DNA from 4 places in the Priestia sp. J2 genome. Region 2 is predicted to be linked to each of the others. Evidence: a T-box and tRNA genes for the amino acid it is inferred to sense, from the RefSeq annotation. Region 2 holds a T-box; the other regions hold tRNA genes.
The links. The T-box of region 2 lies ahead of ileS (isoleucine--tRNA ligase). A T-box ahead of a tRNA ligase gene usually reads a tRNA of that ligase, here a tRNA-Ile.
Positions count from the first base shown of each region.

Region 1: it encodes a tRNA-Ile, which carries the amino acid that the T-box ahead of ileS (isoleucine--tRNA ligase) is inferred to sense. The anticodon was not compared.
Region 3: it encodes a tRNA-Ile, which carries the amino acid that the T-box ahead of ileS (isoleucine--tRNA ligase) is inferred to sense. The anticodon was not compared.
Region 4: it encodes a tRNA-Ile, which carries the amino acid that the T-box ahead of ileS (isoleucine--tRNA ligase) is inferred to sense. The anticodon was not compared.

Region 1 covers NZ_CP086210.1:71,981-75,167, reverse strand. Annotated here, with positions in the region: rRNA gene rrf (5S ribosomal RNA) at 201-316, shown strand; tRNA gene LJY09_RS27455 (tRNA-Val) at 431-506, shown strand; tRNA gene LJY09_RS27450 (tRNA-Thr) at 511-586, shown strand; tRNA gene LJY09_RS27445 (tRNA-Tyr) at 595-678, shown strand; tRNA gene LJY09_RS27440 (tRNA-Gln) at 686-760, shown strand; tRNA gene LJY09_RS27435 (tRNA-Lys) at 765-840, shown strand; tRNA gene LJY09_RS27430 (tRNA-Leu) at 854-935, shown strand; tRNA gene LJY09_RS27425 (tRNA-Gly) at 955-1,029, shown strand; tRNA gene LJY09_RS27420 (tRNA-Cys) at 1,040-1,113, shown strand; tRNA gene LJY09_RS27415 (tRNA-Leu) at 1,126-1,214, shown strand; tRNA gene LJY09_RS27410 (tRNA-Arg) at 1,224-1,300, shown strand; tRNA gene LJY09_RS27405 (tRNA-Pro) at 1,305-1,381, shown strand; tRNA gene LJY09_RS27400 (tRNA-Ala) at 1,387-1,462, shown strand; tRNA gene LJY09_RS27395 (tRNA-Ser) at 1,473-1,565, shown strand; tRNA gene LJY09_RS27390 (tRNA-Asp) at 1,577-1,652, shown strand; tRNA gene LJY09_RS27385 (tRNA-Gly) at 1,664-1,737, shown strand; tRNA gene LJY09_RS27380 (tRNA-Ile) at 1,750-1,823, shown strand; tRNA gene LJY09_RS27375 (tRNA-Glu) at 1,866-1,937, shown strand; gene LJY09_RS27370 (recombinase family protein) at 2,847-3,187, shown strand, end outside.
Region 2 covers NZ_CP086208.1:4,074,940-4,078,126, forward strand. Annotated here, with positions in the region: gene ileS (isoleucine--tRNA ligase) at 1-1,540, opposite strand, end outside; T-box leader at 1,612-1,832, opposite strand; gene LJY09_RS21065 (DivIVA domain-containing protein) at 1,902-2,396, opposite strand; gene LJY09_RS21070 (YlmH family RNA-binding protein) at 2,481-3,187, opposite strand, start outside.
Region 3 covers NZ_CP086208.1:595,985-599,171, reverse strand. Annotated here, with positions in the region: gene LJY09_RS03235 (M48 family metallopeptidase) at 291-1,550, opposite strand; tRNA gene LJY09_RS03230 (tRNA-Glu) at 1,760-1,831, opposite strand; tRNA gene LJY09_RS03225 (tRNA-Asn) at 1,836-1,910, opposite strand; tRNA gene LJY09_RS03220 (tRNA-Ile) at 1,914-1,990, opposite strand; tRNA gene LJY09_RS03215 (tRNA-Gly) at 1,997-2,070, opposite strand; tRNA gene LJY09_RS03210 (tRNA-His) at 2,082-2,157, opposite strand; tRNA gene LJY09_RS03205 (tRNA-Phe) at 2,168-2,243, opposite strand; tRNA gene LJY09_RS03200 (tRNA-Asp) at 2,252-2,327, opposite strand; tRNA gene LJY09_RS03195 (tRNA-Met) at 2,332-2,408, opposite strand; tRNA gene LJY09_RS03190 (tRNA-Ser) at 2,434-2,526, opposite strand; tRNA gene LJY09_RS03185 (tRNA-Met) at 2,554-2,630, opposite strand; tRNA gene LJY09_RS03180 (tRNA-Ala) at 2,661-2,736, opposite strand; tRNA gene LJY09_RS03175 (tRNA-Pro) at 2,742-2,818, opposite strand; tRNA gene LJY09_RS03170 (tRNA-Arg) at 2,823-2,899, opposite strand; tRNA gene LJY09_RS03165 (tRNA-Gly) at 2,906-2,980, opposite strand; tRNA gene LJY09_RS03160 (tRNA-Lys) at 2,990-3,062, opposite strand; tRNA gene LJY09_RS03155 (tRNA-Gln) at 3,067-3,141, opposite strand; tRNA gene LJY09_RS03150 (tRNA-Tyr) at 3,148-3,187, opposite strand, start outside.
Region 4 covers NZ_CP086208.1:4,694,035-4,697,221, forward strand. Annotated here, with positions in the region: gene glgB (1,4-alpha-glucan branching protein GlgB) at 1-1,214, opposite strand, end outside; tRNA gene LJY09_RS24260 (tRNA-Glu) at 1,509-1,580, opposite strand; tRNA gene LJY09_RS24265 (tRNA-Ser) at 1,601-1,691, opposite strand; tRNA gene LJY09_RS24270 (tRNA-Asn) at 1,695-1,769, opposite strand; tRNA gene LJY09_RS24275 (tRNA-Ile) at 1,773-1,849, opposite strand; tRNA gene LJY09_RS24280 (tRNA-Gly) at 1,856-1,929, opposite strand; tRNA gene LJY09_RS24285 (tRNA-His) at 1,941-2,016, opposite strand; tRNA gene LJY09_RS24290 (tRNA-Phe) at 2,027-2,102, opposite strand; tRNA gene LJY09_RS24295 (tRNA-Asp) at 2,111-2,186, opposite strand; tRNA gene LJY09_RS24300 (tRNA-Met) at 2,191-2,267, opposite strand; tRNA gene LJY09_RS24305 (tRNA-Ser) at 2,293-2,385, opposite strand; tRNA gene LJY09_RS24310 (tRNA-Met) at 2,413-2,489, opposite strand; tRNA gene LJY09_RS24315 (tRNA-Ala) at 2,520-2,595, opposite strand; tRNA gene LJY09_RS24320 (tRNA-Pro) at 2,601-2,677, opposite strand; tRNA gene LJY09_RS24325 (tRNA-Arg) at 2,682-2,758, opposite strand; tRNA gene LJY09_RS24330 (tRNA-Leu) at 2,768-2,856, opposite strand; tRNA gene LJY09_RS24335 (tRNA-Gly) at 2,871-2,945, opposite strand; tRNA gene LJY09_RS24340 (tRNA-Leu) at 2,969-3,050, opposite strand; tRNA gene LJY09_RS24345 (tRNA-Lys) at 3,065-3,140, opposite strand; tRNA gene LJY09_RS24350 (tRNA-Thr) at 3,149-3,187, opposite strand, start outside.

The DNA.
Region 1 (3,187 bases), on a different replicon from region 2:
GAAGCCCCCCTCAAGATGAGATTTCCCATAGCGCAAGCTAGTAAGATCCCTGAAAGATGATCAGGTTGATAGGTCAGAGGTGGAAGCGTGGCGACATGTGTAGCTGACTGATACTAATCGATCGAGGACTTAACCAAAATTTTAAAAGCGTAAGCTTTACTCAGCCAACTGTTATCTAGTTTTGAGAGAGCAATCTCTTGTCTGGTGGCGATAGCGAAGAGGTCACACCCGTTCCCATACCGAACACGGAAGTTAAGCTCTTTAGCGCCAATGGTAGTTGGGACTTTGTCCCTGTGAGAGTAGGACGTTGCCAGGCAATGAATAAAACCCCTTATGAGTCTCTTGTAAAGAGCATAGGGGTTTTTTATTTGAAATAGTTTATTATGAGTATTCAAAATAACGCTTATTAACGCGCTTATATAGATTCTTTGGAGGATTAGCTCAGCTGGGAGAGCACCTGCCTTACAAGCAGGGGGTCGGCGGTTCGATCCCGTCATCCTCCACCATCGTGCCGGTGTAGCTCAACTGGTAGAGCAACTGACTTGTAATCAGTAGGTTGGGGGTTCAAGTCCTCTTGCCGGCACCATTTATATCGGAGGGGTAGCGAAGTGGCTAAACGCGGCGGACTGTAAATCCGCTCCTTCGGGTTCGGCAGTTCGAATCTGCCCCCCTCCACCATCTTTATTGGGCTATCGCCAAGCGGTAAGGCAACGGATTTTGATTCCGTCATGCGTTGGTTCGAATCCAGCTAGCCCAGCCATAGAGAGCCATTAGCTCAGTTGGTAGAGCATCTGACTTTTAATCAGAGGGTCGAAGGTTCGAGTCCTTCATGGCTCACCAGTTATATTTACACGCGGGTGTGGCGGAATTGGCAGACGCGCTAGACTTAGGATCTAGTGTCTTATGACGTGGGGGTTCAAGTCCCTTCACCCGCATCTTAATTTAGATAAATGCGCGGAAGTAGTTCAGTGGTAGAACACCACCTTGCCAAGGTGGGGGTCGCGAGTTCGAACCTCGTCTTCCGCTCCATATATATATTGGCGGCATAGCCAAGTGGTAAGGCCAAGGTCTGCAAAACCTTTATCACCGGTTCAAATCCGGTTGCCGCCTCCACGTATAAGTCCTGCCGGGGTGGTGGAATTGGCAGACACACAGGACTTAAAATCCTGCGGTAGGTGACTACCGTGCCGGTTCAAGTCCGGCCCTCGGCACCATTTTAATAAGCGCCCGTAGCTCAATTGGATAGAGCGTTTGACTACGGATCAAAAGGTTAGGGGTTCGACTCCTCTCGGGCGCGCCATAAACGGGAAGTAGCTCAGCTTGGTAGAGCACTTGGTTTGGGACCAAGGGGTCGCAGGTTCGAATCCTGTCTTCCCGACCATTTATGGGGCCTTAGCTCAGCTGGGAGAGCGCCTGCCTTGCACGCAGGAGGTCAGCGGTTCGATCCCGCTAGGCTCCACCATACAGTACACGGAGGAATACCCAAGTCCGGCTGAAGGGATCGGTCTTGAAAACCGACAGGGGTGTTAAAGCCCGCGGGGGTTCGAATCCCTCTTCCTCCGCCATTTTCTATTTTGGTCCCGTGGTGTAGCGGTTAACATGCCTGCCTGTCACGCAGGAGATCGCGGGTTCGATTCCCGTCGGGACCGCCACTTTAAAATATGCGGGTGTAGTTTAGTGGTAAAACCTCAGCCTTCCAAGCTGATGTCGTGAGTTCGATTCTCATCACCCGCTCCAAATCCAAGTAAAGGGCCTATAGCTCAGCTGGTTAGAGCGCACGCCTGATAAGCGTGAGGTCGGTGGTTCGAGTCCACTTAGGCCCATCATGTTTTATAGTAATTGAATTTAACTTATAAATTGATACTGGCCCGTTGGTCAAGCGGTTAAGACACCGCCCTTTCACGGCGGTAACACGGGTTCGAATCCCGTACGGGTCATCAAAAAAGCAGTTTGCATTTGCAAACTGCTTTTTTATTTCTATTAAATAAAATTAGGAGGAGATTGAATAAGAAAAGCGAAATAAGCTGTGGTAGCTTCTGCCGTAGGTTTAGTTATTTAGTTAGCGACTCCATTAGCTCTACCGAATTTAGGAGGTTCTTCTGGATCAGCAGAAGCTGCTGATGTTGAAGGAGACGTAACGGAAAAAGCGTTCTTTGAATCTGCTCAATAGTACAATGTGATGGTACTGGGTCTTTAGAGGATGATTCGAACAAACAGGTGATGACCAAAAAACGGTCAACTTTCATAGACCTTAACCGAATGGACTCTTCTGTAACGAGAAACAATGTTTAAAGATCTCCACCATTTTATGTATTAATAACTTAAAATCTTAAATAAAATATTCTCCTTAATATAAATGCCTTTATAAAAGTTGTGCTAATCTCTTTTCTTAATTGCTGAAAATTTGTATCTAATCCCCCCATTGTGTGTAAAACAAAAGTTAAATTCCTTACAGAGCGTTTCTCTGCACGTTAAAGACATATAATTTAATGTTTTTTATTAATAAATGCTGTAATTAAATAATCTCTGCATAAATTTAGACCTTTCTTCTTATCACATTAATTTAATAGGGGATATAATATCAATTTCCTATGTATTGTTCATGACATAGTTATTTGGCTAATGTTTAAATCACTAAGGAAATACTTCTATACATTTAATAAATATATAAAAGGAAAGTTCGTAAAAGTATACTTTTACGAACTTTCCTTTTATATAAGAAATCTACTGTTTTTATCGTTCGTTTAAGTAAGAAAAATAATTACGAACGTTCTCTTTATCTCATACACTTTTACGAACGTTTTTGGTAGAATAAAAAGAAGATAGACACAAAAGGGAGTATAAAAATGGAAAATAGAAAATTTGGATATATCCGTGTAAGCAGCCGAGATCAAAATGAAGGACGACAACTTCAGTCCATGGAAGAAGTGGGCATATCTCCTCGAGATATTTTCATGGATAAACAAAGTGGAAAAAATTTCAATAGAGAACAGTACCAATTACTAAAACGAATGATTCGTAAAGGAGATATTCTTTACATTCATTCACTAGATCGTTTTGGTCGTAACAAAGAAGAAATTTTACAAGAGTGGAATGCTATTACGAAAGAAATTGAGGCAGACATTGTTGTCTTGGATATGCCTTTGCTGGATACGACTCAGTATAAGGATAGTTTGGGAACCTTTAT
Region 2 (3,187 bases):
TTGGGCTTCCTTCATGAGTAAAGCCTTCTGGAAGCAAGTCTTTTGCTTCACGCTCAAACCATACGTTTGATCCATGTTCTCTAAATAGATTTGATACGTGCTCAATTGTCTCGTCCGTAATGATCGGCTCATCATTTTCAGCATAAAATACTGGAATCGGAACGCCCCATGCACGTTGACGAGAAATACACCAGTCTCCGCGGTCACGCACCATGTTATAAAGTCGCGTTTCACCCCAAGTAGGCACCCATTCTGTTTTTTCTACTGCTTTTAATAAATCTTCACGGAAATCTTTAATAGACGCAAACCACTGTGCTGTTGCACGGAAAATTGTTGGTTTCTTCGTACGCCAGTCATGTGGATATGAGTGGGTAATGAAACTTAATTTTAACAGCGCGCCTTCTTCTTCTAGTTTGTCTGTAATCGGCTTATTCGCTTTATCATAGAATAATCCTTCAAATCCTGGTGCTTCATTCGTCATATGACCCTTACTATCAACTGGACAAAGAACTTCCAAACCGTATTTTTGACCAACGATAAAGTCGTCTTCCCCGTGTCCCGGTGCTGTATGAACACAGCCAGTACCAGCATCAGTCGTTACGTGATCGCCAAGAACAACTAAAGAATCACGCTTGTAGATTGGATGTTCAGCTACCACGCGTTCAAGTTCTGAACCTTTTACTGTACGAAGTGTCTTATAGTCAGCCCATTCAATTTCTTTAGCAACTGTTTCAATAAGTTCAGTTGCTACTACATATTTTGCTCCATCTGCTTCAACTACGCTGTACTGAAGCTCGGGATTGACAGCAATCCCTTGGTTAGCTGGCATTGTCCATGGTGTTGTCGTCCAAATGATGAATTTTTCATCTTGTTCAAGCACGCCTTTACCATCTTTCACATTAAACGCTACGTAAATAGAAGCTGAACGCTTGTCATAGTATTCAATTTCCGCTTCTGCTAAAGCAGATTCACTTGAAGGGGACCAGTATACAGGTTTTAATCCTTTGTAGATATAGCCTTTTTTCGCCATATCGCCAAATACTTTGATTTGCTGCGCTTCGTACTGTGGCTGAAGCGTTACATATGGATTATCCCAATCTCCGCGTACGCCTAAACGCTTGAACTGCTCACGCTGGCCGTTTACTTGTTCCCAAGCATACTGTTCGCAAAGCTTACGGAATTCAGCTACTGTCATTTCTTTGCGGTTTACTTTTTTATTTTTTGTTAAAGCCGTTTCAATTGGCAAGCCGTGTGTATCCCAGCCTGGCACATAAGGTGCGCAGAAGCCTGACATCGACTTATAGCGAACGATAAAATCTTTTAAAATTTTATTTAAGGCATGTCCCATGTGAATATCGCCATTGGCATATGGAGGTCCATCATGCAGGACGAATAGCGGACGGCCTTCCGTACGTTTTTGTACTTTTTCATAAATATTCATTTCAGCCCACTGTTCTTGCATTTTAGGCTCGCGGTTCGGTAAATTTCCACGCATCGGAAATTCAGTTTTTGGCATCAATAATGTATCTTTATATTCCATGTTTTACCCTCCAAAAAAAAACGTAAATTTCATATCTTTTTGCACCATAACAAAAAGACCTCCTCATCCCAAAAAGGGACGAGAAGGCCTCCCGCGGTACCACCCTAGTAGATTTGCTGCACGCAAATCCTCTTTGCATTCGTAACGTGAATAAACCGCCACTGCTTACTATCATCATTTCAGCAATGGTACTCTAGGGTGATTTTCACTTTTTTGTTTGTTATCGAGCTCGCACCATCCTCGATTCGCTTTGACAAACTAAAAAAGCTACTGTCCCTGTCTCCGTACTGTTTGATATGAAATTTCATCTGTTACCAAATTATATGACAACAAAACGTGAGAAGTCAAGATGATGTCTTGACTAGTCAATTTTTTCTTCTAGCGCTGGCATCTCATAATCCATCAACTGATCCCAGTCATCGCTGTTTAACATTTCAAGCTGTGCTTCAATTAACATTTTGAAACGAGTTCTAAATACTTTAGACTGCTTTTTCGTCTCCTCAATGTCCATCGCAATTTTACGAGACTTAGACAGTGCTTCATTAATAATACGGTCCGCATTTTTTTCTGCTTCTTTTATAATGAGCTTCGCTTCTTTTTCAGCGTTTCGCTTTACATCTTCCGCTGCTTCTTGAGCAATTAAAATTGATTTATTTAACGTTTCTTCGATGTTAGTAAAATGTCCAAGACGATCTGTTAATTCAGATACTCTTCCTTCTAACTCCTTTTTATCACGCATTACCAGCTCATAGTCTTTAATTACTTGGTCAAGAAACTCATTTACTTCATCTTCATCATATCCGCGAAACCCGCGATTAAACTCTTTGTTATGAATATCCAAAGGGGTTAAAGGCATCTAGGCCACCTCCGTGTTGTCTCATTACATCATTAGTAATGGTTTATTCGACATATTTTTAAAATTTCCTGCTAGTAGATTTCTTTATTTCTGCTTCCCTACAACAATTCGCCATTTTTCTTTTTTGGTTTTGCCTTCAAGTGAAACGATACGACTTCTGCCGTGGCCACGAAGCGACAAAATATCACCTTCATGACATTCAAAAGAAGGCTGTTCAATGACTTTAAAATTTACTTTTACCGCTCCATTTGCAATAAACGGCTGGACTTTTTGTCTTGATAAATTGTGAATGGTCGACAGCAAAACATCAAGCCTCATTGAAGAAACTGTATAAACGTGTTCAATCAGCTCTTCTTTTACCACATGCAGCTGCTCTCTTTGAATAGAAGAAAGTGAAACTTTGGCTTTTCCAATTGATGTTAAATTCATCTCAATATAAGAAGAAATTTCCTCTGCGGCTACAAGCTGAATATCGTCTCCCGCGACCAAAATATCGCCAAATTTTGAACGGCGCAGTCCTAAGGACATCGCCGAACCAAGAACTTGAGGATGTTCAATCGTCACAAACTTTTTAGGATAATTCAATTCGTACATATGCAACTGAAAATCTTCGCTTTCAGGCACATAGTAATCCGGATATAGCAGCGCACGCTTGCGTTCAGCAAACGGTTGTCCACCATCAAATGAAACTTGAACCTCTCCTTCAGTCCCAACAATAGCCGTCACAATCTGCTGCTCTCTTGGATCTAAAAAATCCGTTAATTTTGGGCTGTATTGATGTAGGACATCTT
Region 3 (3,187 bases), 1.6 Mb from region 2:
CATAGTTTTAGTAAGAACGTAGATGAAATAAGTAAATAGTTGAAGGACATGTAGTAAGACTTTGCTGAGGTGAATATACGCTGATAAGTTTGACTGCTATCTTTTCAATCACAAATAACTATTCCTCCCTATTGTTATAAAACAGTTTTTATTTTACATACGTTATTATATAACAGTACTTTCGAAAATGAAACCTCCTTTTAGAATTTTTTTCCTACTCGCAAGGAGGCTTTTCTATTAATACCTACGTATAAAAGGCTTCATATATCCTTTACTTTTTCTTATATCACTTATTCATTTCTTTCATACTTCTCAACAAATGAAATTCTTTCCAATATTGTTGGATGACCATATCGAAAAATTTTCACTAAATACGGCGGATTCACCTGGGACAGTCCTGATTTTGTTAAATCCTGAAATGTTTTAATAGCAGCTTGTTTATCTCCTGTTAAGTCCATGGCGTACGTGTCAGATTGAAGTTCATGATGACGCGACTGCATATTTGTTAAAGGACTTACAGCAAATGTGAGCACAGAAAAAATAAGTAGAATAAGCGGTAATGAATTTAAATCACTAAGAGAAGTGATTTTTAATGCTTTCCCCCATCTCTTAATCACAAAGCTAGCTAAATGTTTCGTTAGCCATAAACCTACAATCGATAAAACTAAGGCTGAAGCAATCCCTACATAAATATGTTTCTTCACATAGTGACCCATTTCGTGCGCCATGATAAACAAAATTTCACGTTCCGTCAATTTATTAAGAGTAGTATCCCATAACACAATTCTTGAATTAGAACCTATTCCCGTTACATATGCATTGAGAGAGTTCGTTTTTTCAGACATGTTTACTTCATATACATGCTTAGCAGGTATATGAGCTTCATCTGCTAAATGCAAAATTTTCGTCTCCAGCTCTTTATTCTTTAATGGATAAAAATCGTTATATAACGGATCGATAACCACTGGTTGAATAAACGTCAAAAATAGCGTAAATGGAATAGATACTAGCCACGCATACAGCCACCATCTTTTTGAAAACTTACGAATGAATGCATATAACACAGCAATCACTAAAAACATCGTGGCATAGTTCACCCAAAAATCTGTAAAAAGATCTTTCATCCATCCTTGGAAAGGTTGCGTCGTAATATGGTAAGCCGTTGAAAGCTTATAGCTAATCCAGTCCATAGGAAAAGAGTAGATCAGCAGCAGAACAGATAACCAAAATACATAAATAGCAGTTTGGAGAAGACTGAAACGACTGACGTCTTTAGACCACTTATTCACTTTCTTAGACACACCTAACACTAAAATTAAAATAAACCCTAACCACTCATATGGAATTCGGATAAAAAAGAGCGCATCTCTAATCTTTGAATATTTTTCGGTTAACATAAGTTCTCTTGCATTCATAAACGTAGCAGGATCCACGCTGGTACCTTTTAATGATTGTGGAATAGAGGTGTCACTTATATAAAATAAATACACCCATATACAAGCTGCATACACAAGAAAAACTCCGATGGACCACAAAACAAGTTTTTTCACGCATTCCCCTCCTTTTGTACAAACAGTATTCTGTTATTACTATTGTAGGTTTTTTTTCGAAATTTAGAACAAGCGTTTAGAGATGTGCCATAGGAAATGCAAATTGTGAAGAGAAAATCATAGAAAAACGAAAAATAGAGTTTATTCTTTTGTCTAAACTCTGTTTACAAACAAAAAAAGCAGTTTGCATATGCAAACTGCTTTTGAGATGACCCGTACGGGATTCGAACCCGTGTTACCGCCGTGAAAGGGCGGTGTCTTAACCGCTTGACCAACGGGCCAGTATGGCTCCACAGGTAGGACTCGAACCTACGACCGATCGGTTAACAGCCGATAGCTCTACCACTGAGCTACTGTGGAATATGGTGGGCCTAAGTGGACTCGAACCACCGACCTCACGCTTATCAGGCGTGCGCTCTAACCAGCTGAGCTATAGGCCCATTATTTGGAGCGGGTGATGAGAATCGAACTCACGACATCAGCTTGGAAGGCTGAGGTTTTACCACTAAACTACACCCGCGTTACTTAAGATGGGGCGACTGATGGGAATCGAACCCACGAATGCCGGAACCACAATCCGGTGCGTTAACCACTTCGCCACAATCGCCGTCTTAAAATGGTGGCTCGGGACGGAATCGAACCGCCGACACAAGGATTTTCAGTCCTTTGCTCTACCAACTGAGCTACCGAGCCAAATAAAATGGCGGTCCCGACGGGAATCGAACCCGCGATCTCCTGCGTGACAGGCAGGCATGTTAACCGCTACACCACGGGACCACTTTGGTTGCGGGGACAGGATTTGAACCTGCGACCTTCGGGTTATGAGCCCGACGAGCTACCGAACTGCTCCACCCCGCGATGATATGAATATGATATAAATAAATGGCGGAGGAAGAGGGATTCGAACCCCCGCGGGCTTTAACACCCCTGTCGGTTTTCAAGACCGATCCCTTCAGCCGGACTTGGGTATTCCTCCGTATATTTATAACAAATGTAACTTATATGGTAGCGGCGGAGGGAGTCGAACCCACGACCTCACGGGTATGAACCGTACGCTCTAGCCAGCTGAGCTACACCGCCATATTATTCGTTACAATTATTTAATTTCATTGGTGGAGCCTAGCGGGATCGAACCGCTGACCTCCTGCGTGCAAGGCAGGCGCTCTCCCAGCTGAGCTAAGGCCCCATAAATGGTCGGGAAGACAGGATTCGAACCTGCGACCCCTTGGTCCCAAACCAAGTGCTCTACCAAGCTGAGCTACTTCCCGTTTATGGCGCGCCCGAGAGGAGTCGAACCCCTAACCTTTTGATCCGTAGTCAAACGCTCTATCCAATTGAGCTACGGGCGCTTTATATGGAGCGGAAGACGAGGTTCGAACTCGCGACCCCCACCTTGGCAAGGTGGTGTTCTACCACTGAACTACTTCCGCTTATTAAAATGAGCCATGAAGGACTCGAACCTTCGACCCTCTGATTAAAAGTCAGATGCTCTACCAACTGAGCTAATGGCTCTCTATGGCTGGGCTAGCTGGATTCGAACCAACGCATGACGGAATCAAAATCCGTTGCCTTACCGCTTGGCGATAGCCCAATAAAATGGTGGAGGGGGGCAGATTCGAACTGCCGAACCCGAAGGA
Region 4 (3,187 bases), 620 kb from region 2:
GGACGTCTTTCCACGCCAGCTTCCATGTACGTTAAAACGTCATTCATCCATCCCATGTTCCACTTATAATTAAAGCCTAAACCGCCCTCATACGTAGGTGCTGTAACAAGGGGCCAATCCGTTGAATCTTCTGCCATCATTAATATCGTTTCATCAGATTTAAAAACAGCTTCATTCAATTTTTTTAAGAAGCTGACAGCTCCATCATTTACTGCTTTTCCAGAAGAATTTTGCCAATAAAGCATATTAGCTACAGCATCTACTCGAAATCCATCTATGTGGAAGTACTCCAACCAAAACAAAGCGTTCGAAATGAGAAAACTTTGTACTTCAGGCTTGCCTAAATCGAAATTAGCTGTTCCCCAAACATAGTTTTCACGGTCGGGTTCTTTTTTGTATTCATAAGTAGGTTCTCCATCGAACATATACAGACCATGTTCATCCTTACAAAAATGCCCGGGTACCCAGTCTAAAAGAACGCCTATATTATTTTGATGACACTCATCTATAAAGTTCATCAACTCTTTGGGTGTACCGTATCGACTGGTAGCAGAATAGTATCCAGTTCCTTGATATCCCCAGGATCGGTCGAGCGGATGCTCAATGACTGGTAATAACTCAATATGTGTAAAACCTTGTTCAGCAATATAAGGAATAAGCTCCTGTGCTAATTCACTGTATGTATAAAGGCTGCCATCTTCATGAGTCCTCCAAGACCCTGCATGCAGCTCGTAAATACACAGTGGTCTTTCATATATATTTTGCTGTTTTTTCTTTCTACGCCAATATTGGTCGTTCCATTTGTACCCATCCAATGAGTAAACAATAGACGCAGTGTTTGGACGCACTTCACTGAAGAAAGCGTATGGATCTGCTTTTAATTTTTTTTGATTGCTTTGTGTGATGATTTCATATTTATAAATAGTCCCTTGTTCTAATTCAGGGATAAATGTCATCCAAATACCTTCTTCATTAACTTTAACCATTGAATGTTGAAAACCGTTCCATTTATTAAAATCACCTACAACGCTTACACCCTTTGCATGAGGTGCCCACACGCAAAATCGTACGCCTTCAATTCCTTCTACCGTTACCTGATGCGCACCGAAAATAGAGTAACTGCGAAATAAGTTTCCTTCGTGATACAAATGAACATCAAATTCAGTAGGCTGAACCGCTAGATTCACTTTTGCCACCCCTTTAACTTCAAACATAATATACGCACATAATATACGCTTCTTACCACTCATTCCCTTTTATAGTAAAAACATAAACCTTTTCTACAAATATAATAGAATAAATGTTCTCTAAAATTACTCTTTATTCCATACTCTTCATACTTTATTACTTTATGAATAATTCCATATGATATAGGGAAAATCCTGCTTAAAACTTACTTTTTATTCTGAAAATTCATGGTAATTATTCCTAACTATTATTCCTGTTTACTTAATCTTTAAAAAAGCGCAAATAAAAAAAGGTTTGCATATATGCAAACCTTTTTAAGATGACCCGTACGGGATTCGAACCCGTGTTACCGCCGTGAAAGGGCGGTGTCTTAACCGCTTGACCAACGGGCCATATTTAAATTTAAAACGACTGGCGGAGAAGGAGGGATTTGAACCCTCGCGCCGCTTACACGACCTACACCCTTAGCAGGGGCGCCTCTTCAGCCACTTGAGTACTTCTCCGTATGGCTCCACAGGTAGGACTCGAACCTACGACCGATCGGTTAACAGCCGATAGCTCTACCACTGAGCTACTGTGGAATATGGTGGGCCTAAGTGGACTCGAACCACCGACCTCACGCTTATCAGGCGTGCGCTCTAACCAGCTGAGCTATAGGCCCATTATTTGGAGCGGGTGATGAGAATCGAACTCACGACATCAGCTTGGAAGGCTGAGGTTTTACCACTAAACTACACCCGCGTTACTTAAGATGGGGCGACTGATGGGAATCGAACCCACGAATGCCGGAACCACAATCCGGTGCGTTAACCACTTCGCCACAATCGCCGTCTTAAAATGGTGGCTCGGGACGGAATCGAACCGCCGACACAAGGATTTTCAGTCCTTTGCTCTACCAACTGAGCTACCGAGCCAAATAAAATGGCGGTCCCGACGGGAATCGAACCCGCGATCTCCTGCGTGACAGGCAGGCATGTTAACCGCTACACCACGGGACCACTTTGGTTGCGGGGACAGGATTTGAACCTGCGACCTTCGGGTTATGAGCCCGACGAGCTACCGAACTGCTCCACCCCGCGATGATATGAATATGATATAAATAAATGGCGGAGGAAGAGGGATTCGAACCCCCGCGGGCTTTAACACCCCTGTCGGTTTTCAAGACCGATCCCTTCAGCCGGACTTGGGTATTCCTCCGTATATTTATAACAAATGTAACTTATATGGTAGCGGCGGAGGGAGTCGAACCCACGACCTCACGGGTATGAACCGTACGCTCTAGCCAGCTGAGCTACACCGCCATATTATTCATTACAATTATTCAGTTTAATTGGTGGAGCCTAGCGGGATCGAACCGCTGACCTCCTGCGTGCAAGGCAGGCGCTCTCCCAGCTGAGCTAAGGCCCCATAAATGGTCGGGAAGACAGGATTCGAACCTGCGACCCCTTGGTCCCAAACCAAGTGCTCTACCAAGCTGAGCTACTTCCCGTTTATGGCGCGCCCGAGAGGAGTCGAACCCCTAACCTTTTGATCCGTAGTCAAACGCTCTATCCAATTGAGCTACGGGCGCTTATTAAAATGGTGCCGAGGGCCGGACTTGAACCGGCACGGTAGTCACCTACCGCAGGATTTTAAGTCCTGTGTGTCTGCCAATTCCACCACCCCGGCAGGACTTATATACGTGGAGCGGAAGACGAGGTTCGAACTCGCGACCCCCACCTTGGCAAGGTGGTGTTCTACCACTGAACTACTTCCGCGCATATATGAAATTAAGTAAAGATGCGGGTGAAGGGACTTGAACCCCCACGTCGTAAGACACTAGATCCTAAGTCTAGCGCGTCTGCCAATTCCGCCACACCCGCGTGTGAATATTAAATGGTGAGCCATGAAGGACTCGAACCTTCGACCCTCTGATTAAAAGTCAGATGCTCTACCAACTGAGCTAATGGCTCGAAAAAAATGGTGCCGGCAAGAGGACTTGAACCCCCAACCTACTGAT